One region of the Pseudoalteromonas nanhaiensis genome, then DNA from elsewhere that is predicted to be linked to it. Evidence: predicted binding sites of a transcription regulator. Region 1 holds the regulator's gene; each other region holds the start of a gene.
The links. The regulator sigma-54, encoded in region 1, starts transcription at its own class of promoters, with help from an activator protein. The targets are predictions, from matches to a motif close to GTTGGCACGNNNNTNGNNT.

Region 1 (7,599 bases):
CGGTGACGGTTGTCAGTACCACACTGCCGGCGAGGGCTGGGTCAATTTTCATTTTCTTAAGAATTAACGGAATACTCGCACCCGCGATACCAGCGGCAACAAGATTCATAAACATCGCAAACGCTAAGACCGCACCGAGCTTAAAGTCCCATTGCCATAGGGCAACCACACCGGCAATCAATATCGACCAAATAACGCCATTCAGTGCGCCTATCGCCAGTTCCTTAAGTAATAAGAAGCGTTGGTTTGTTTGGTTGATATGGCCAACCGCTATACCACGAATAACCAGTGTTAATGTTTGGCTACCTGCAACACCACCCATTGAAGGTACGATACCATTTAGTACCGCCAAAATAGGCAAGATTGCTAAGGTGTTTTCAAAAAAGCTTGCCACAATTGCTGCTAGCAATGCGGTTAATAAGTTAACTCCCAGCCAAATAGAGCGACGCTGCGAACTTTTGAGTACTGGCGCAAAGGTATCTTCTTCGTCGTCAAGACCAGCAAGGCTTAACATGCTGTGTTCAGCATCTTCACGGATGACGTCAACGATATCATCGATGGTAATACGACCAAGCAAGTGAGCGTTATCATCAACAACAGGGGCTGAAATCCAGTTATGACGCTCGAACAATTGCGCTACATCACTTTCATCCATTGAGATCAGGATTGACTCACACTCTTCATCCATTAAATCACGAACAATTTTATCCGATGAGTTGGTCAGTAATGTGGTTAACGAAAGCGCGCCTAAAAAGCAGTTATGTTTATCAACAACGTATAAGTCATCTGTACCCTCTGGTAGTTCACCACGCAAGCGTAAATAGCGCAGGACTACATCTAAGGTAACATCTGGACGGATTGTTACCGTATCGCTGTTCATCAGGGCACCGGCTGAACGCTCTTGGTATGACAGTGCCTGAGTTGCCCTTTCTCTATCTTGCGAGTCCATTGCACTGACTACGTCTTGATAAACGGTGTCAGGAAGGCTACGAAGAACTTCACCTAAGTCATCGTCGTCCATGTCTTCGGTTGCAGCAGCAATGTGCTCAGGCTCCATCTGAGCAATAATACCTAAACGTACGTCTTCTGAGAGTTCTTCTAAAACATCACCACGCACATCTGGGTCTACCAACTGCCATAGCATGCGACGAATTTTATGGGGAGATGACTCTAATAATAAAGCGGTATCACACGGAGCTGTTTTAGCGAGCATGCCTCGCACCTGAACAAATTGTCCACTATTGAGTGACTTGGTCACTTGTTTAAGTTGTTGTAGTGGGTAGTCTTGTTCAAAGGCTTCTGGCATTGGCGTCCTTACAACTGAAAATAGATTAATACAGATTCTGCAAATACAGCATAGTTGCTAAGTGGTGTATTTGCAGGATATCTTCACACTGCGATAAAATTATTAAGTGCTTTGTATTTTTAAGGTGTGAACGATATAAAAGTAGGATATTTAAAGAGAATTATAAATACCTGAACTAAGTTTAACTTAAACGGTTAAGCCTTAGCAAACGCTATTCTTGTTCATGAAAGCGTTGTGCAATTAATTCTCCAATTGCGTTCAGTGCAGCCTCTGCATCTGGGCCTTCACATACCACACGCACTTCTTTACCTTGGCTACTTTCAAGTAGCATTAAGGCTAAAACACTATCACCTTCAGCTTCTTTATCGTCTTGATAAAGCATAATTTTAGCATCAAATTGCAAAGCAAGTTGTGCTAAAACAGTGGCTGCTCGTGCGTGCAAGCCAAGCTTATTTTGAATTAAAAACGTGTCTTCTGCGTGCATCTGGCATCCAATTAAATATCTTGCTCGCGATGGCGGATTTTTACGTTCGCATGCGTTTTTGAAAAGCTATCACCAATGGTCTGCGCTAAATATACCGAGCGATGTTGCCCGCCAGTACAGCCAATTGCGATGGTAAGATAGCTGCGATTGTTACGCTCAAGGTGAGGCAACCATGTTTGCACAAATGTTTGAATTTGCCATGTAAATTTTTGCACTATGCTATGACTTGCAAGGTAATCTTTTACTGGTTGATCTAAGCCTGTGAGTGGCTTTAGGTCTGGCTCCCAGTGTGGATTTGGTAAAAAACGTGCATCAAATACGTAATCGGCTTCTTTTGGAATACCATGTTTAAAGCCAAACGACATAAAGGTGATAATCAGCTTTTTATCTTTTTTACCTAAGATCTTTTCACGAATTGATTCAGCTAACTGATGAACACTCAGGTCGGTGGTATCAATCATAAAATCAGCGCGCGTGATCAGTACATCCAGTAATACTCTTTCTTGCTTAATTGCTAAATCGAGTGGCAGCGAGTCAATCGATAGAGGATGTAAGCGTCGCGTTTCAGAAAAGCGTTTGATCAGAGTTTGGTCATCACTGTCTAAATAGAACAGTGTTGGGTTTGCGAAACCTGGCAGGTATTCAAGAATATCATTAAACTCTTGCTGCTCTTTCGGTAAGTTACGCACATCTATGCTGACTGCTATTTTGTCATAGTTGTCAGAAACGCTACGAACAAGCGAAGGTAATAAGTTGACTGGGATATTATCAACACAGTAGTAACCCAAGTCTTCAAGTACACGTAAAGCGACCGATTTACCTGAGCCTGAGCGACCGCTGATGATAATTAATTCCATTTATGCCTCTGCTGATATGACCTGAAACAGTTCGTGGTCTGTTTTAGCGCTACGTAACTGTTTACAAAACTCTTTATCTTTTAGTCTATCAGCAATTGTCGATAAGGTCTTTAGGTGAAGTTGGCTGTCTCCATCTGGTACGATGAGTGCAACGAAAATATCCACAGGTCGGTTATCAATTGCGTCAAAATTGATTGGGGATTCACTCACTATGACAAATGCCTGTGGTTGCTCTGCACCACTCATGCGGCCATGTGGAATAGCAATGCCACGACCAATACCTGTACTGCCTAATTTTTCTCTATTGAGTAAGGCATCAAGGACGTCTTGTTGAGATAAATGAGGAAGCTGCTGGTGAGCCAGCTCGCTGATATATTCAAGGATTCTTTTTTTGCTATTAAAAAGGACCGCAGCTTTGCTGCAGTCCTGGTTAGTAAGTGAACTAAGTTTCATAATTTAGTGTCGAGCTAATTTCTCTTTGTGTTTAATGACTTGACGATCTAGTTTGTCGATTAGCGAGTCAATGGCTGCATACATATCTTGGTGTGCAGTTGAGGCAAAGAGCTCGCCTCCATTTACATGTAAAGTTGCTTCTGCTTTTTGGCTTAATTTTTCTACATCTAGAATGACATGTACATTATTAATGTGGTCAAAATGCCTTTCTAGTTTTGCAAACTTGCTGTTTACATAGTCTCTTAATGAATCAGTGATTTCTACATGACGACCAGTTAAATTTAGTTGCATAAGCATTTTCCTTCTATGTAAAACGTCTAAATCAAACTCTTACGCTGATTAGACGGAGGTATCGCTAGAGACTCTCGATATTTTGCAATTGTGCGTCTAGCTACTTTAATTCCTTGCTCAGCCAATATATCTGCAATTTTACTATCACTCAATGGTTTAGCTGAGTTTTCTGCAGCGATAAGCTTTTTGATCAAAGCGCGAATTGCTGTTGATGAACACTCACCACCGTTTTCTGTGCTGACATGGCTTGAGAAGAAATATTTCAACTCAAAAATCCCGCGAGGGGTGTGCATGTATTTTTGTGTTGTAACACGTGAAATTGTCGATTCATGCATTTCGACCATTTCTGCGACATCGTTCAGCACCATTGGTTTCATGGCTTCTGGGCCATGTTCAAAAAATGCTTGTTGTTGCTGTACGATACAATTGGTCACTTTTAAAAGTGTATCGTTACGGCTCTCTAAGCTTTTAATAAACCATTTAGCTTCTTGTAAATGAGAGCGAATAAACTGGCTATCGCTGCTCGATTTTACTGAGCGTGACATAGCTGCATATTGGCTATTCACTCTAATTTTTGGCATACAATCTGGGTTTAGTTCAACGACCCAACGACCTTTAACTTTTTTAACCGATACATCGGGTATAACGTACTCAGACTCTTCGCGAACTATGCTGTCTGCTGGCTTAGGGTTTAAGCTGTGGATCAGCGTCATTACTTCTTTTAGTTCGCTTTCTTTAAGCTTAGTCTTTTTCATCAAAGTGCGATAGTCGCGACTTGCTAATAATTCAATGTGCTCAGATAAAACCATTTTAGTTTCAGCTAAATACGGCGTACTCGCATCGAATTGGCGAAGCTGGATACATAAGCACTCTTGTAAGCTACGGGCACCAATCCCTACTGGATCAAACAACTGTATTCTCTTTAAGACCGCTTCGACTTCATCTAGTTCGATTTCTTCTTCATCATTATTTTGATTAAAACTTTCGACTATGTCTTCGCAGCTAACAGTTAAAATACCTGAGTCATCAATTGCCTCTACGATGGCGACAGCGATCGCTTCGTCAGTTGGGCTAAATGGTGTGAGTTGTAATTGCCACATAAGGTATTCATGGAGGGTTTCAGTCGATGCACCTTGATAAATTGACTCATCTTCTGGCATTGGACCTGATGATGTTGATGGGGCAGCACTCATGTACTCATCCCATGTCACATCCATGGCTAAATCGTCACTTACGGTGTCTTTGTTAAGGGCATCGCTGCTTTCTTGTTCGTACTCACTCGGCGCTTCTTCGGCCGATGCACTTAGCTGAGTATCATCAGATTCAGCTTTTTGCTCGTTCTTACCAATGTTTTCATCGTTGTAATCTGCTTCTTCCACTTCAAGCAGAGGGTTACTATCAAGTGCTTCTTGAATTTCTTGCTGGAGATCCAATGTACTAAGCTGCAGCAAGCGAATTGCTTGTTGCAGTTGTGGAGTCATTGTAAGTTGCTGGCCCATGCGCAGCTGTAATGATTGCCTCATGTATCCCTAACAATCCTTTTATGTGTTATCGACACCTGTGCAGTCACAGGTAAATTTATATCGATTTATTGTCATTGTTATTTAGTTTAGCAGATGCGCTAGATGGTGGCTTATTGGTTATAGCCTGAATTGCTCACCTAGATACACATCGCGTACGGTTTGGTCAGCTAAAACATGCTCAGGTGTTCCTGATGCAATTAGCTCCCCATGAGAAACAATGTAGGCTTTTTCACAAACATCAAGGGTTTCTCTAACATTATGGTCAGTGATTAATACACCAATACCACGATTTTTTAAGTGTTCAATAATTTTCTTTATATCTAACACTGAAATAGGATCAACACCAGCAAAAGGCTCATCTAACAAGATAAATTTAGGGTTTGCTGCTAATGCCCGAGCAATTTCTACGCGACGACGCTCGCCCCCAGATAAGGCCATGCCTTGACTATCACGAATATGCTGAATACTAAATTCATCAAGTAAGTTGTTGAGTGTTTCTTCTCGGCCTTGTTTATTTAAATCTTTACGCGTTTCTAAAATAGCCATTAGGTTTTGATAAACCGTTAACTTTCTAAAAATAGATGACTCTTGTGGTAGGTAACCAATCCCTAAACGTGCTCGGCTATGCATTGGCAAAAGTGTAATATCGTTATCATCAATGCTGATCTTGCCTTTATCGCTAGGTACTAAGCCAACAATCATATAGAAAGTGGTGGTTTTGCCTGCGCCATTTGGGCCAAGCAAACCAACGATACTGCCCGCTTCAACTTCAAGACCCACATTTTTGACAACTTGGCGGCCTTTATAGCTTTTTGCTAAAAGCTCTGCTTTTAATGTGCTCATGGTTGGCCTTTATCGTCTTGTTTGTTGTCTACAGGCACTAAGATTGTGTGTACACGGTCTGTTGAGTTTTCATCTTTTTCTGCGCTAATTAGTTGTTGTGCCATATCATAGGTAATGCTTTTCGCTGTTACTTTTTGGCCTGCTTGAGTCACTTCGGCTTCGCCATTTAAAGTTAAGAAGCGCTTGGCTACGTCGTAGCGAACTTCTTCTGCACTGGCGCTCATTACCGTGCCATCTGCTTGCTTTTCTTCAAAATAAGCAGGCTTACCTGTGGCGATAATTAACTCAACAGTACCTTCTGTATCACCACCATGGGCTTCAAGGCGTTCGGCTGTGATCCGGCGGTTACCATGTATAATTTCGACATTGCCTTCAAATATACCAACGCCATCTTTTAGCTTACCAGTTTGGCGATCTGAGCTTATGCTAATTTGTGCGCCTGTCTGCTCGGCAGCTACGCCTGAAAAGGCAATCAATAAGCTTGGGATCAGGAGTAATTTCTTCAGTTTATTGGTCATAGTATATGGTTCGTGTATGGTTAGTTAACTCTACAATCTCGGTTTTTAAATTAGCTTTCAGGCCTTTACCGGTAATTTTTAAATTTGGTCCTGTTAGCGTCACAGGTTGCTTCGAAAACATGGTCATTTGTTCTATATCAACGTTAATGTTTTCAGCTTTAATATCTTCGATCATGCCATTATGGGTTAAGTTTTTAGCAACAACATCTCCTTCAAAAATAAGCTGATCGTTTTCATATAATGTGGCTTCTTTAGCTTTTACTTGCCAAATTTGCTGGTCGCCATAAAGTGTAAAAATAGGTTGCTCAAAAAAGGTAAACCCAAGTTGCTGATACAGCTCCATTTTTGCAGCAGCCACTTTATGGCTAATCTTGCCTTGCTCATCATAAGCGGTTTGCTTTAGTGCAACGGCCGTATAATCGGGAGTTGCAATAATCTCGTCTTCACTATTTATTGTGTTTGTTGTTTGGTTAAAGTACGGATACCACAACCACACCATGCAACAAACAAAAACAATACTCAGTAAAATACGGGCTATATTCATGCGCTGGTTCCATCGCTAGTTAACGGCTTACCGTTTTCTAACATCAGTAAATCTGTTAATTCACGTACAGCGCCAAAGCCACCCGGTAGCATGGTCGTATAGTGAGCCAGTTTTTTTATCAATGGGTGCGCATCATTGACTGCTACCGCAAAGCCTACTTTTTCCATTACAGGCAAATCAGGGCCATCGTCACCAATGTACGCTATTTGCTCATCTTCTAGGCCAAGTTTATCTTTTAACTCTTGGTATGCAATCAGCTTTGTTTCTTGGCCTTGATAAATATGCTGTACGGTTAGGCTAGTCATTCGCTGCTGAACTATTTGTGAATGGCGCCCGGTAATAACGGCAACTTCAAAGCCACTATTAATGAGTGCTTTTATGCCAAAGCCATCTTTGGTATTAAATGCTTTAAGCTCTTCGCCCTGATTTCCAAGATAAATTCGGCCATCAGAAAAAACGCCATCAATATCACATATTAGTAACTTAACTTTTTGAGCACGCTGACTTACATCAGGACTAATGGGCTGGTATAGCTCGGCGAATGTCATTACTTACAGAACTCCTGCTTTTAATAGGTCTTGCATATTAAGCGCGCCAATCGGTGTATTATTTTTATCGATTACAATCAAGCCGTTGATACGTTTGCGTTCCATAATATTTAACGCCTCAGCAGCCAGCATCTCTGCACTCGCTGTAGTACATGAGCGCGTCATGACCTGGCTAATGGCGGTACTATGAATATCAATACGTTGCTCTAAAATACGACGTAAATCACCATCC
Region 2 (7,599 bases), on a different contig from region 1:
ACTGTTCTTGATCAATTAGATGTTTTGTTAATTGAGGTTGTAAAGCAAAATAATTGGCTCGGTTCATGGTGATTCCTAAGCTGTTTGAAGAGCAATAAGTGTAACGATGGCAATAGGCGAAATATTGCAAAAAAACGACATTTATGGTGGCAAATTTACGCACTGGTTCGCACCTTATTTTTAATCCTGCTATGCTACGCCCATTAGCAATCACTGAGTATTTGAGATGATTAACGATAACGATGTAATTGAAACATTAGACGAATTAGAAACGTTTTTACGCCTAGTTGAAAATGGCGGTTTAGGACTTGAGAATGTAACCGGTGTAGCCCTTGCAACCAACAATAGTGATGGCCGCCCATTTATCGCGGTACTTGATGATAAACATCAACTTTTACTTGGCCGTTACGTAAGCAATGATGTGTATGAAAACGGTAAAGATATGGTGCGTTACGGCACTAAAAAACCGCACTAATTAGCAAAGGCTTAATACTAAAAACGGGGCTAGTAGGCCCCATTTTTATTGGTACTCGGCAAGTTCTCTATGAATGCTCATTACCAATTCTCTAGGAATACATAATTGATTAGCCAGCGTATCTAAGTAGTGTTTAGAGATTGCTTGGCTTAAATCAATTGCGCTGGCACTAGCTGCATAGACTTCAATACCCATTTTTGCGTTTGGCACAGCGGCAACTAATTCTGATAGTTGCATTGGTTTTCTTAGCTCATCGAACAGCATGGCCTTTTCTTGCATAGACAATTGCATTGTTTCTACTTGTGCGAAAATTTTTTGTCTTTCCGTTTCATCAATGTGGCCATCAGCATAGGCGGCTGCAATCATAGCGCGCATGAGTAATAATTGCCCATCACTGTGATTATCGTCGATTGCATCAGTAAATGACTGCTCAGGCAGCGTAGCGGGGGTAAAATCAAAACCACTTGAACTCGTTTGCTGAACTGGAGCCGCTTTTTGTTCTGAGTATTGTTTATAGGCTTTCCAAGCAAGGCCACCAACAGCAGCAAGCGCACCATATTTTACGGCTTTTTTACTGCTCTTTTTAGTTTTTCCGCCCATTAAGCTCGTTAGTCCGCCGCCAGCAACACCTCCTAAAAAACCACTCAGCGCACCTGATTTATTTAAATTACCCACTAATTTTTGTAAGTCTTTCATTGTTCTCTCCTTGCATGTGTTTTCTCAGGTTAGGTGATTCGCGCCGAAAAGAAAATGTGAGAAGTGTTACAAAAAACAACAATGAATGAACCTACTGCTTATTTAACTGGGTTTTTAGTCTTAAAAAGGAGTTAAATACAAGCGTTTTAATTATGCTTTTCATTCTTTATTTTACGATAATCATAAAATAAAGTTTGACAATCATAAATCCATTGAGTGCTTTTTAGGCTATGAAAATACGAATCAACCTAGATATAGAATTGGCAAAGAACAAAATGCAGCTGAAGGAGCTATCTCAGCGCATTGGTATTTCTATGACCAATTTATCATTACTAAAAAACGGAAAAGTGAAAGCGATCCGCTTTAGTACCCTTGAAGCTATTTGTGAAGAGCTTAATTGCCAACCCGGCGATATTTTGGTGTACGAACGCGATAGCGAATAACTTTACAACGCAACAGGATTTTGGAGGGCATATGCTCAACCGTGACTATTTACTACCCGGCATAGCAGCGGGGTTACTTGCCATAATTTTTCCTATGTACTGGATTTCAGTATTTGGCGAAACACTTGTTGGCTTAGGCGAAGCGCTTAAGCTCGATTTGCAAAGCTTAAACTTTTCAGACCTTGTGTTTGTACTCATTGGTGCACTTGAAATCTATGTGTACCTGAGTTTACGCAAGGCACTAAAAGATATGTTCGATGTTGAAGGCGTTCGCATCTTGTTATGCGTGTTAGCCGTGCTGGTATTGGCTTTTCATGCCACTGTGTTATGCGATGTTTATCTTGCCGTTGCTGGCGATAAAGCATCGAGCGATGTGGTTGAAAGTATTTCAATTATTGCCATGGTGGTCTCGGCTGGGAGTTTAGGCTTGTATGCGCTAGTGGGTTTGATCACCGCCGCGTTATTACTGACAAAACACCATGGAATGTCGTCGTTGCTAACGGTGTTTTCTATTCTACTGTTACTGATGTGCATCTTACAGCTAACGGTTATTTTTGCTTATTTGAATGTGTTTTTATTCCCAGCAGCATTATTAATTTTAATGGTGTTCTTTATCAAAAAACCTGAACAAATCGAAGTAGTTTAAGGTCGCTTTGAGATACAAGGGATAGAGTATGGGCTGGTTTAAAACAATTTTGTTAACACTATTTTTGTCATCTGTTTGGGCTGCAATCTGTGTGTATGGTGGTGTTAGTGGTTGGTTTTTAAAACCCATCGCCGAAACGGGCAACACTGAGCAATTTATTGCCAACAGTCAGGCGCTGATTGCCAACAAACACGCAAACATCGCTTATGTTTTGATTGAAAATGGCCAAGTGGTTTTTCAAGATTACTCAAAAAGCAAAGATGAAATAACCGCCAATACTCTGTTCCCAGTGGCATCACTCAGTAAATTTATTACTGCCTATGGCGTGATGAGTCTGGCAGAGCAACAGCAAATTCGTTTAGATCACGCGATTAATGAGCAACTGACGGGTTGGCAGTTACCTGAATCAGAGTTTGATAATCAAACTGTTAGCATTGCACATCTGTTATCGCATACTGCGGGGCTTGGTGATGGTTTAGGCTTTGCTGATATTGAGCTAAATGAAACCGTACCAAGCTTGCTTGAGTCGCTAAACAAGCCGCTATCATCAACGGGTGTGCGTGAAATTAAAGTCACCAAGCCTGTGGGCGATTTTAAGTATTCTGGGGGCGGCTATTTGATGCTGGAGCTGCTGGTAGAAGAGAAAACCAATCAACACTTTGCAACTTGGATGAATGATAATGTCTTTAAGCCAGTCAATATGACTGATGCTAGTTACGATGTACTAACTGAGTTAGATAGCATCGCACCTGCTTATGATAAAAGCGGGCAAGCTGCTGGGCATTTTCAATACGCATCGGCAGCGGCAACAGGTTTACTGGCAAGTAGCCATGATTTCATAGCTTTAGTTAACGCATTAACATCACCTCAAAAAGGACAGTTAAGCTCACAAATGATCAGCTCCATGCGAGCGCCTTTGGCAATTAGCTTTGGGGCACCAATTTGGGGGCTAGGTACCATGCTTTATGCACCAACAGCATCGGGAGATTTTGTCTTTGGTCATGATGGCGCAAATGAGCCGGCAATAAATAGCACGCTTCGCATTAACCCCGATAACAATGATGCAATCATCGTACTTAGCAACGGTGGTGAACATATTGCATCAAAACTCGGTTATGAATGGACGCTTTGGCAAACCGGTTACCCTGACTTTTTAGCGTTTGATGTTGCCCTGCAAAGCGCTTTTGTACCTTGCTTAATAGGCCTTGGCATCATCTTCATAGGTATGATTATTGTGCGTTTCAAAAAACGAAATAAGTAAATGATGTAAGGTCTTAATTATTTTCTACTTTACCTTTTAATTCGTTGCATTGTCATTGTTCATTAACGTGAACAGCTATAGTATTTGTTTTAAATTGATTTATCAGGGTAGGGCAAATGTTACGTTTTTTTTCTATAGACCAAGGTGTGATCACAGAAACTGAGCCAGCTGCAGATACGCCTCTTGTTACTTCTATTAAAAATGCCCACTGGATTGACACGATAAATCCGACTGAAGAAGAGCGACAAGCGCTGGCAAGCACCCTTAATATCACCTTACCCGGTGCTGATGATGTTGAAGAAATCGAGGCATCTTCCCGTTGTTTTATCGACCACGAAGGCCTACATGTGCATGCGCTTTTTATGTCACCAAATGAAGGGCGCTTTAATACGGTGACAGTGGCTTGTTTGTTAAAAGACAACTGTTTGCTGACAATCCGCGATGATGAATTAGCCGATTTTCGTTTATTACGACTTCGCGCTCGTAAAGGGCAAGTGGCGTGTGATAATCCCAAGCAACTTTTAGTGACTCTGTTTGACCAAAAAGTCGAAAACCACGCTGATATGCTTGAAGATATGCATCACCAGTTAGAAAAACTCAGTGCCTATGTACTTGAAGAGGACGACTCAGATTTAGAAGAAGCCGTCAGCCGGATCTCGCGCCTTGAAGATAACAACGGTAAGGTGCGTTTATGTTTGATGGATACGCGCCGAAATATTTCGTTTTTACTGCGTCATTTAGGTGCACCAACTGAAGACCGCGAGTCACTACGTGAAATTGTACTCGATATTGATACCCTTATGTCTCACTGTACATTTTTGTTTGATAAGGTGAATTTCTTAATGGACTCGACTCAGGGTTTTATTAATATCGAACAAAACCAAATTATTAAAACCTTCTCAATTGCCTCTGTGGTGTTTTTACCTCCGACCGTCGTTGCCAGTATTTATGGGATGAATTTTAATAGCATGCCTGAGCTGCAATGGGCATGGGGTTACCCGTTTGCGATTGGCATCATGTTGCTGTCTGGCTTTGCACCTTATTTGTTCTTTAAACATAAAGGTTGGCTGTAGCAAAGCATAAAAAAGCCCAGCAAATGCTGGGCAAGGGGTCTTCGGATAGACCTAGGGGGTTTTAGCCTTTCAATTCGCCAGTAGACGATTCGATATGCGCACGAACAAACCATTGGAATTGTTCTAGATCAGCCAGTTGGCCGGTGATCATATCTTCAGAAACTGGGTCTAACTCAGCAAGCTTTTCGATAGCTGCACGGTGATCTTTATTAACGCCGTTATACACTTTATCAAGCGCTGTTAGATGGTCAGTGACTAAGCCTTTGCCAATTGAGTAGTCTTGCCAAGTGCGACGATCAACAATTGATTGCGGTGTGCCAACAGGTACGCCGCCCATGGTTGCAATTCGCTCTGCAATCGTATCAGTCATCTCTTGCACTGCGCTTACTTGTGGGTCTAGCATTTCGTGTACACCAATGAAGTTAGGACCAACAACATTCCAGTGAATGTGTTTTAAAGTGAGGTGTAAATCGATTAAAGCGACCATACGCTGGTCTAAAATTGCAATCGTGTCAGCTGCAGCTTGGTCTTTAACACCGGGTGCTGTAAATTCTGCGATTTTTGATGATGAATTACTCATTACTCCTCCGAGATTATCTATAAATTTCCTTTCGCTTTTAGTTTAAAAGCGCGCTTGATTAGGTTGAAGCAAACGTTGTGCCTAAAATGGTATTTTATTAACCAATTGAATTTAAAGGGTTAATTTTGTTTTGTTTTGAGGTGGAGTGGTTGTGATGAGGTATGAGTATGAAAACTCTGCACACCTTCTGTAAAAAATTCAGTGTGCAGATACAAATTTACGACTTAAGAAAGTAATGCCGCCGCTAAACGAACAAAGTCAGATGAGGTTAGAATTCCCACTAAGTTGTTATCTTTATCAACCACAGGCATGCAGCCATGACGATTTTCAACAAAAAACTTAGCAACTTCGTGTAGCGGCTGCTCTGGCGAGATACTGGTAAAATCAGTGGCCATAATATCAACCACTTTAGTTTGCTTTTCTTTGCGTTCAAGGGCGCTGGCGCTGTAATTCGCCATGATATTCATTACCTGAGCAATCATGATTTTTTGCGTTAACATGCCAACTAAACCACCGTGCTCATTGATCACTGGAATATGGCGGACATTTTTCTCTTTCATTAGATTATGAGCATCATGCAGGGTATTTTGCGCGCTAATGGCGAATGGGTCTGGCGTCATTAAATCACTAACTAGGTGTGTCATGGCTAAATCCTTACAATTAATCAAGCTGTGGTAAGTCTAGCGCTTATCGAGTTAATTGCACTTTAGTGAGATCAAAGTTTTAGTGATTAACTGTGCATGTACCTGCATTACTTTGCTGACAATAATGAAAGTCTAGATAGTAGTGAGACTTAGCTGGTCGCTCACCTTTTGTTAGGTATTGATACATCAATTCGGCAGACAGGCGTCCCATTTCAAATGGATTTTGACCAATATTAGCCGATGATAATCCTTGTTTTAATACTTCTAATTGCATTTGTTCTGTATCGGCAGAAACAATGACCACCTCTTTACTGGCAATACGTTGTTTCTGTTTAGCAATCACTTTTGCGTAGTTAGGATTAAATTGGGCAAAACCTGCTACAGCTAAAAATAGTGGTGGGTTTTCAATATTAAGTAGTTTGTCGAGCTGACCCAGTGATACTTCACGTTTTCCTAAACTATATAAAGGGCAGCGGTCAAACTCGCTCCAGCCATTTTCACCAGTTAAGCGTTTATCTTTTTGCCCTGATAACGCATAACGAACACCTTCAATGCGTTTGTTCAAATTAGGTGTTGTGGAATGTCCAGATTGAATACAGACTTGGTTAATTTCTTTGTCAGTGAATTTTTTTAGTTCGTTCCCTAAAGCCACACCATAATCAAAATTATTAGTACCCACATAGGCTAAACGATACTGCTGATCATCTTCGAGCAAATCAGAGTCAAAGGTAATTACAGGAATATTATTGTCTTTAAGCTTTTTTAAAGCGCGTTCAACAAGGTAATTAGAGTCTGTAGTAGCGATTAATAAACCACTAATGTTGTTTCTGCGCACGAGGTCGGTGATCACTAATACTTGCGTGCGGATATCTTGAAAGTCTTTAGGGCCATCGTAAATACATTCAAAATCGAGATGCTGTTTTGCAAATTGCTCACACCCTTTAAAGGCTTGCTGATAGAAGCTATCGTTTTTGGTTTTACCCACAACAGCAACAACATATTTAGCCTGAATCGGCAGGGCAAAAAGCCATAAGCTGGCACAAATAAACAACCAGTTTAATTTAAAATTTAATAATACTTTTAAAGACATAGCACTACATATTGCAATTTAAGTATAAGCACGCACTAATTATAGTGGTAGAGTTTGAATTTACAAGATTAATACAAAAGCATTTGCCCATTTAGTATATTTGGTTCTTTATTCTGGTTTTAGGTGTTGATTTCGACTCGATTACGGCCATTATTTTTCGCTTTATAAACCGCTTTGTCTGCGCGGTTCACTAAGCTTTCAAAGCTGTCATTTACTTGCCAGTTAGTTAATCCAAAACTAGCGGTAACCGATATACGATGCTCTTGAAAAGCTATTTGACTGGCTTCAATGGTTTTACGAAGACTGTCTAAAAATTGTCTTGCTGAGCTGATGTCGGCTGCAAAGAATAGCAGTAAGAATTCTTCACCACCAAGGCGGCAACATAAGTCTTCTTTTTTTAAATGGTGTTTCATTAAATCAGAGAACACTTCGAGTACTAGATCACCGCCATCGTGACCGTATCTATCATTAATTTGCTTGAAGTAATCAATATCAACAACGCAGGCATAAAGGCTAGAAGTTTGGTTCGGGCTGAATAATTGCTGTTGTTCGATAATAAATTGCAGTCCGCGGCGGTTATAAAGTCCGGTAAGCGGATCCTTTAAAGACAGCTCCAAATAACGTTTCTTTTCGTCAACTAATAGTGTCGTGATGAGTCCAAGACCTGTCATAACAAATACGGTTGCATGGG
Region 3 (7,599 bases), on a different contig from region 1:
CACCTGGTTTTAAACGGGCTCGAGCGCTTTATGAGCTTGAACGTTTCACATCTGCGCGTCGTGAGTGGAATTATTTAACAGATACATCAACCAAAGAAGAAAAGCTCGCGGCTTCGATGCTTGCGGCAGAGCTTGACTGGTATGACAGCACTATTTATACCTTGGCACAAATAAAAGAATGGGATTATGTCGAGCTGCGCTTTCCATTTGCCTTTAAAAATATTTTTGAAAACTACAGTAATCGCAGTCATATAGATGTTGCGTGGAGTATTGCAATTTCACGACGTGAAAGTTCGTTTGCTCCTGATGCTCGCTCTCATGCCAATGCTTACGGTTTGATGCAATTGTTACCAAGTACAGCGAAATATATGAATAAAAGCGCTGTATCTCGAAAACAGTTATATCAACCGCGAACAAATATTCGTTTAGGTAGTCAATATCTACAGTATTTGAAAAAGAAAAATCATGGCAATGAGATCTTAGCTACGGCTTCTTATAATGCGGGTTATCATAGAATTAAGCGCTGGATACCAGAGCAAGCAATGCCAGCAGAGTTATGGATAGAGTTAATTCCTTACACAGAAACGCGCAACTATGTAAAAAATGTTTTTGCGTATAGGCAGGTATACCATACGCGTCTTGGTCGAGATGGTAATGTATTGGCGCCAATTCTTGATATGACTATGGGTGGTTAGTTTATATATGTTGCTAAATTGCCTCTGTTGGGGGATATAGCCGACTATGATAGACTGACAACAAGTTAAATTTACTAAAATGGGTTTACTATGGATAAATTAGCGGTGTTATACGCCGAACACATTGCAACCTTACAACAGCGTACTCGTACTATTACAGAGCGTGAAGGTTTAGAAGGGTTGGTGATTCACTCAGGTCAAGCTAAGCGCCAGTTTTTAGATGACATGTATTATCCGTTTAAAGTGAATCCACAATTTAAAGCCTGGTTGCCGGTGATTGATAATCCACACTGCTGGATTGTGGTGGATGGTACAGCAAAACCTAAATTAATCTTTTATCGTCCTGTTGATTTTTGGCACAAGGTACCCGATGAACCTCGTGATTTTTGGGCTGAGTATTTTGATATTGAATTGTTAGTTCAGCCAGATCAGGTAGAGAAACTGCTTCCTTACGACAAGGCTAAATTTGCTTATATCGGTGAATATTTAGAGGTTGCTCAAGCGCTGGGCTTTAGCATTATGAACCCTGAGCCAGTAATGAACTACTTGCATTACAATCGTGCTTATAAAACGCAATACGAACTTGAGTGTTTGCGTCAAGCCAACCGTATCGCAGTAGAGGGTCACAAAGCAGCACGCGATACTTTCTTTGCTGGTGGTTCAGAGTTTGATATTCAGCAAGCTTATCTCATGGCAACGCGTCAGAGTGAAAACGAAATGCCATACGGCAATATTGTTGCGCTTAATGAAAACTGTGCGATTTTGCATTACACCCATTTTGAGCCTCAAGCACCGCAAAGCCATCGTTCTTTCTTAATTGATGCGGGTGCTAACTTTAATGGTTATGCGGCAGACATCACGCGTACCTATGATTTTAAAAAGTCAGGCGAATTTAGTGACTTAATCAAGGTAATGACTGAACATCAAATTGCTTTAGGTAAGTCTTTAAAGCCAGGTTTGTTATATGGCGAACTGCATTTAGATTGTCATCAACGTGTAGCACAAGTACTGAGCGACTTTAATATTGTGAAGTTACCAGCTGCTGAGATTGTTGAGCGTGGTATTACTTCAACCTTCTTCCCACATGGTCTTGGTCATCATTTAGGCTTGCAAGTTCATGATATGGGCGGCTTTATGGCCGATGATAAGGGGACGCATCAGGCACCGCCAGAGGGTCATCCTTTCCTTCGTTGTACTCGTTTAATAGAGAAAAACCAAGTATTTACAATTGAACCAGGTTTATACTTCATCGAATCATTACTTGGTGACCTTGCGCAAACTGATAACAAGCAATTCATTAACTGGGAAAAAGTTGAAGAGTTCAAGCCATTTGGCGGTATCCGTATTGAAGATAACATTATCGTTCATGAAGATAGCTTAGAAAACATGACCCGTGATCTACACTTAGATTAATCGTTACATGTTAGTGAATGTCGGGGCCGCTTGGCCCCATTTTTTTAGATAAACAATTATGTCTGAATATCAATATCCGGCTGAGCCGGTTTTTTACCAAGAAGAAATTAAAAAAAGCACCTTTATTGTGCATATTGCCCACACCCCAGATCTAGCGGCTGCAAAAGCCTTTATTAAAGAAATCCAAGATAAATACAGTGATGCACGACATAATTGTTGGGCGCATGTTGCAGGCAACCCAGGTGGTAGTCACGTTTATGGTTTTTCGGATGATGGAGAGCCAAATGGCACTGCCGGTAAGCCCATGCTTAATGTGTTAACTGGATCGGGTATCGGTGAAATAACGGCGGTAGTAACACGTTATTTTGGTGGTATTAAGCTTGGTACAGGCGGTCTAGTACGTGCTTATGGCGGTAGTTTAAATAATGCTATGCGTGAGCTTAAAACCATCACGAAAGTTCCGAGTATTGAGTTAATTGGCCACAGCGACTACAGCGCACAAGGGGCAATAGAGCAGTTACTAAAAAGTAAATATCAAGTGCTTAATATTGATAAGCAATTTGCTGAAAACATTACTTGGCAAATAGAGATTGATAGTCGGCAAGCTGAGCAAGCCATTAATGATGTGCATGAGCTTACTCATGGAGCAGTGGTGCTAAAACTCAGAAAAGTTTGAAATGTAAAAATAATACATTCCGTTTACTTACAATTAAGCCTATAAGACAATAAACTGTATTAGCTAAATCAATTAAATAAGAAAGCGATACGCCTCGATGCAATTTCGTACCATAATTAAAATTCTCGGCCAACTTGTGGCACTATTTAGTATCACCATGGTGCCACCGGCACTGGTGTCTTTAATTTATAAAGACGGTGGTGGTGTGCCATTCGTTCTTGCTTTCATCTTTAGTGTTGTGATTGGTTTAGCGGCTTACTATCCGAACCGTCATGAGCATGGTGATCTAAAAGCCCGAGAAGGCTTCTTGATTGTGGTTTTGTTCTGGCTGGTACTAGGTACCTTCGCAGCAGTGCCTTTAGTGTTCTTACAAGAGCCCAACCTCTCCTTAGCTGACTCCGTATTTGAAGCCTTTTCAGGGCTAACAACCACAGGTGCAACGGTACTAACCGGAATTGAATACCTGCCAAAGTCTGTACTCTTTTATCGCCAACAATTACAGTGGTTAGGTGGTATGGGGATCATCGTACTCGCGGTCGCGGTACTGCCTATGCTAGGGGTCGGTGGTATGCAGTTATATCGTGCAGAAACCCCAGGACCTGTTAAAGACTCTAAAATGACGCCGCGTATTGCCGATACAGCAAAGCATCTTTGGTATATTTATGTATCGCTAACAATTGCCTGTACTTTAGCGTACTGGGCTGCGGGTATGGATTGGTTTGATGCGATTTGTCATGCGTTCTCTACTATTGCGATTGGTGGCTTTTCTACTTATGACGCGTCAATGGGGCAGTTTGATAGCCCTGTCATTAATTTTATTTGTGTGGTGTTTTTGCTTATTGCAGCAATTAACTTCTCACTTCACTATGCGGCGGTATCATCACGCAGTATTCGTGTTTATTTACGTGACCCTGAATTTAAAGTGTTCTTACTCATTCAATTAGCGTTGGTGATTGTCTGTTTTACGGTATTGTCATCGAATAACATTTATGCCGATGGTGATGAGACTCTCGACCAAGCTATGTTCCAAGCGGTATCAATGAGTACCACCGCGGGCTTTGCTACCGATAATTTTTCGGCATGGCCTTTGTTTTTACCTATTCTACTTATCTTTTCAAGCTTTATTGGTGGCTGTGCAGGTTCTACTGGCGGCGGCATGAAAGTAGTACGTGTGTTCTTACTTTATTTACAAGGTATCCGTGAGCTAAATCGACTTGTGCATCCTAGGGCTATTTACTCTATTAAACTGGGCCGAAAAGCGTTGCCCGATAAAGTAGTCGAAGCCGTTTGGGGGTTCTTTTCTGCCTATGCTTTGGTGTTTGTGATCATCATGCTGGCATTGATGGGGACGGGGATGGACAACATAAGTGCATTCTCTGCAACGGCCGCGTGTCTAAATAACTTAGGCCCTGGGTTAGGTGAAGTTGCTGCGCATTATGGTGCCATTTCAGATTCAGCCAAATGGCTATTAACGATAGCTATGGTGTTTGGTCGTCTAGAAATATTTACCTTGTTAGTGTTATTTACTCCAACCTTCTGGCGTGGATAAAACGAGTATGTGATTTTCTGTTAGTGGAGGCGAAACAATGCCGAAGACACAAAAACAAATTAATCTTGAAAAACTGGGCTGCATTCCTGCAGGTAGTTTGGTTGATATTGAAATCACCACACCAACTGATAGTAAACGCGTAAAAACAGAGTTTATTGGTTTGTTAAATGATCAATATATAATCTTAAATTACCCATCTATTAAGCGGATAGCGAATGCACATGAATACATTAAAGATGCTGTAATGATTATAATACGTGCTGTACTTGAGACGGGTGGTGGTCAAGTCATTGCGTTTCGTCAGCAGGTTAGTGCAATTTCATCGCATCCTCATCGCTTAATTTTTCTAAACTTTCCACAGCAAGTGCAGCTTTATAGTTTAAGAAGTGAAACGCGAATTCCCACACTATTTTCTGCAAACTTACTGATCAAAGAGCAAACACTCGAAGGCCTCATTAAAGATATTTCTCTCACTGGCGTGCAGTTTGATATCGACAGTAAAGAAGACTTGAGCCAGCTCAAAGGGCAAGAGTGTAAAGTTGTGCTAAGTAAACGGGAGTTTAATGGCACTGTATGTCGAGTACGTAAAAGAGCGGCAGGTTTTATTTTAGGTATTCAGTTAGATTCGAGTAAAGATGAAATGAAAGGCTTTATGAAAGAACATTTAATCGACTTGTCTGTACTTGAAAAATAGCAGAAGTCGCCATTTTGCAACAAAGTGGCGACTTTTCATGTTTTTATCCTGCCAACACCTAAATTAATTCATAATAAATTTAAATTTATCTTAAAAATCAATATTTTGAATGTGATTTTTATTTTCGTTATTTTATTTTAATTTCTTCGTTCAGATTGAGTTTATATTCAAACTCAGAAAATTTTGCTTTTCTGATCCTGTATTACACCCACTGTCTCCATTTTAAATCTTATAAGTCATTGATTTTAAATGATGTAAAAAAACTACCATTCACTCTGTTGCAAAATAGCAACAAAAAAATCGACTAATTTTTATTAAAAACCATATTTTAACGTGAAAGTTGTTGATTTTTATGACTTTTTAAACATTGGCATCGAAGTTGAAATAGTCCTAGCGAACACAGAGAAAAACTGATTCAGGAATATATCCTTTATCAAAGTTGAGACAACATTGAAGGAATATATCCTTTATCAAAGTTGAGACAACATTGAAGGAATAGTGATTATGAAAACATTACATAAAACTTTAGCACTGGTAGCTCTAGCAACATCTTCAGCAGCGTTTGCTGCAGATTTTGACACATTAGATGTTAATGGTGATGGCGCTATCAGCAAAAGTGAAGCATCTGTAAGCGAAGCACTAATGAGTCAATTTAAAGAGCTAGATACAGATGGTAACGGTGAGCTTTCTAAAGAAGAGTATTCAAAAGCTTAATTTCATTGTAAGGACACACTGAAAAGGACTTTCTAACTCAGACAACACACTTTGAAGGAATGACATTATGAACACAGTAAATAAAACACTTGCACTTATGGCACTAGTATCTTCATCAGCAGCATTTGCGATGAGTGATTTCGATACCCTAGACGTTGATGGCGATGGTGTAATCAGCCAAAGCGAAGCGTCCGTTGATGCAGAGTTAATGAGCAAATTCAGTGAACTAGACACTGACGGTAACGGCGAGTTATCGAAACAAGAGTTCTCAAAAGCTTAATGCAATTAAATAACAGTTTACTTAGCTGATCAGTTCTGTGCTGCCAAAGACAGCCTAAATGGATAAGGGAATCCATGAAAAAGGACAATACCGGAAGTGCGATCAGCTAACACTTAATATTGAAGGAATATGATTATGAAAACAGTTAATAAAACCTTAGCACTTATTGCACTTGTATCTTCATCGGCAGCATTTGCAGCAACAGACTTTGATACCTTAGATGTAGACGGTAACGGCGTGATCAGCAAAAGCGAAGCGGCCGTTGATGCAAACATTATGTCGCAGTTCAAAACATTAGATGTTGATGGCGACGGCGTTCTTACTGAAGCAGAGTTTTCTAAAGCCGAATAACTGAACTAATACGCAGTTATACCAGTTTCCACTAAACAGGGATCTCAGAAACGGATTTCACTCTTTTCAAATTTTGAGGTAGTTATTATGAAACAGTTAAGCACAACAATCGCAATTTTAGCATTAGCAACATCATCAGCAGCTTTTGCACAGGGCGTAAGCTTTGCAACATTTGATACTGACGGCGATGGTGTGATCAGTAAAGAAGAAGCATCTGCAAATACACAGCTTGAAAAGTTATTCCCAGAGCTAGACAGCGATGGTAATGGCGAACTATCAAAAGAAGAGTTCGCTCAAATCCAATAGAATCTTTTAGAAAAGTTAGGTACTTTCACTTCAAGAGTCGTAAAGCAGCTGTGATGGCTGCTTTTTTCGTTTATAAGCTTTTACTTACAAGAAGATAGCACTTACTTGGAACAGCTTTTCAACAACCGTAATGTGCTTTTTATCAATCAAGAACATGATTACGTGGTCACCAGACTGAATAACCGTATCGTCATGGGCAATCAGTACGTCGTCGTTACGTACTATTGCGCCAATAGTCGTACCTGCGGGTAGTTTGATATCAGCAATTGCGCGGCCAACAACTTTAGAAGTATGCTCATCACCATGAGCAACCGCTTCAATGGCTTCTGCTGCGCCTTTACGCAATGAATAAACATTAACGATGTCACCACGACGAACGTGTGTTAGCAGCGCCGAGATGGTTGCTTGCTGAGGCGAAATAGCAATATCAATTTCACCACCTTGTACTAAGTCGACATAAGCACCACGCTGAATAAGCACCATGGTCTTTTGTGCGCCCATACGCTTTGCCAGCATCGCAGACATAATATTTGCTTCATCGTCGTTAGTTACCGCAATGAACACATCAACCTGCTCGATATGTTCTTCTGATAACAGCTCTTGATCAGAGGCATCGCCACAAAACACCACGGTGTTATCAAGCATTTCGGATAACTGCGCAGCTCGCTCTTTATTGCGCTCAAGTAATTTAACACTGTGATTTTTCTCGAGTGAACGAGCAAGACCTGCACCGATGTTACCACCACCGGCAATCATGATCTTTTTGTATGAACGTTCGAGCTTTTGCAGCTCATTCATTACCGCTCGAATATGCTTGGTTGCAGCGATAAAGAACACTTCATCGTCCGCTTCGATAACGGTTGTGCCAAGCGGTTTAATTGCTTTACCTTGACGATAAATAGCCGCTACGCGAGTTTCGAC

Region 2: dps (DNA starvation/stationary phase protection protein Dps) is a predicted target of sigma-54. The motif match lies at 5,241-5,259, and genes of this name have one in related genera.
Region 3: ACSFVZ_RS16315 (EF-hand domain-containing protein) is a predicted target of sigma-54. The motif match lies at 5,394-5,412, and genes of this name have one in related genera.

The regions. Positions count from the first base shown of each region.
Region 1 covers NZ_JBPNYQ010000033.1:14,101-21,699, forward strand. The annotation lists gene mgtE (magnesium transporter) at 1-1,306, opposite strand, end outside; gene ACSFVZ_RS19110 (HPr family phosphocarrier protein) at 1,518-1,790, opposite strand; gene rapZ (RNase adapter RapZ) at 1,802-2,647, opposite strand; gene ptsN (PTS IIA-like nitrogen regulatory protein PtsN) at 2,648-3,100, opposite strand; gene hpf (ribosome hibernation promoting factor) at 3,104-3,391, opposite strand; gene ACSFVZ_RS19130 (RNA polymerase factor sigma-54) at 3,418-4,914, opposite strand; gene lptB (LPS export ABC transporter ATP-binding protein) at 5,032-5,757, opposite strand; gene lptA (lipopolysaccharide transport periplasmic protein LptA) at 5,754-6,275, opposite strand; gene lptC (LPS export ABC transporter periplasmic protein LptC) at 6,265-6,819, opposite strand; gene kdsC (3-deoxy-manno-octulosonate-8-phosphatase KdsC) at 6,816-7,367, opposite strand; gene ACSFVZ_RS19155 (KpsF/GutQ family sugar-phosphate isomerase) at 7,371-7,599, opposite strand, start outside.
Region 2 covers NZ_JBPNYQ010000023.1:46,602-54,200, forward strand. The annotation lists gene ACSFVZ_RS16725 (carboxymuconolactone decarboxylase family protein) at 1-67, opposite strand, end outside; gene ACSFVZ_RS16730 (hypothetical protein) at 227-475, shown strand; gene ACSFVZ_RS16735 (tellurite resistance TerB family protein) at 521-1,171, opposite strand; gene ACSFVZ_RS16740 (helix-turn-helix domain-containing protein) at 1,402-1,614, shown strand; gene ACSFVZ_RS16745 (hypothetical protein) at 1,646-2,260, shown strand; gene ACSFVZ_RS16750 (serine hydrolase domain-containing protein) at 2,289-3,521, shown strand; gene corA (magnesium/cobalt transporter CorA) at 3,638-4,594, shown strand; gene dps (DNA starvation/stationary phase protection protein Dps) at 4,656-5,174, opposite strand; gene ACSFVZ_RS16765 (CBS domain-containing protein) at 5,399-5,818, opposite strand; gene ACSFVZ_RS16770 (substrate-binding domain-containing protein) at 5,898-6,908, opposite strand; gene ACSFVZ_RS16775 (GGDEF domain-containing protein) at 7,028-7,599, opposite strand, start outside.
Region 3 covers NZ_JBPNYQ010000022.1:13,043-20,641, reverse strand. The annotation lists gene ACSFVZ_RS16340 (transglycosylase SLT domain-containing protein) at 1-695, shown strand, start outside; gene pepQ (Xaa-Pro dipeptidase) at 786-2,108, shown strand; gene ACSFVZ_RS16330 (YigZ family protein) at 2,167-2,784, shown strand; gene ACSFVZ_RS16325 (TrkH family potassium uptake protein) at 2,882-4,333, shown strand; gene ACSFVZ_RS16320 (flagellar brake domain-containing protein) at 4,371-5,027, shown strand; gene ACSFVZ_RS16315 (EF-hand domain-containing protein) at 5,532-5,741, shown strand; gene ACSFVZ_RS16310 (EF-hand domain-containing protein) at 5,809-6,021, shown strand; gene ACSFVZ_RS16305 (EF-hand domain-containing protein) at 6,157-6,372, shown strand; gene ACSFVZ_RS16300 (EF-hand domain-containing protein) at 6,460-6,678, shown strand; gene trkA (Trk system potassium transporter TrkA) at 6,763-7,599, opposite strand, start outside.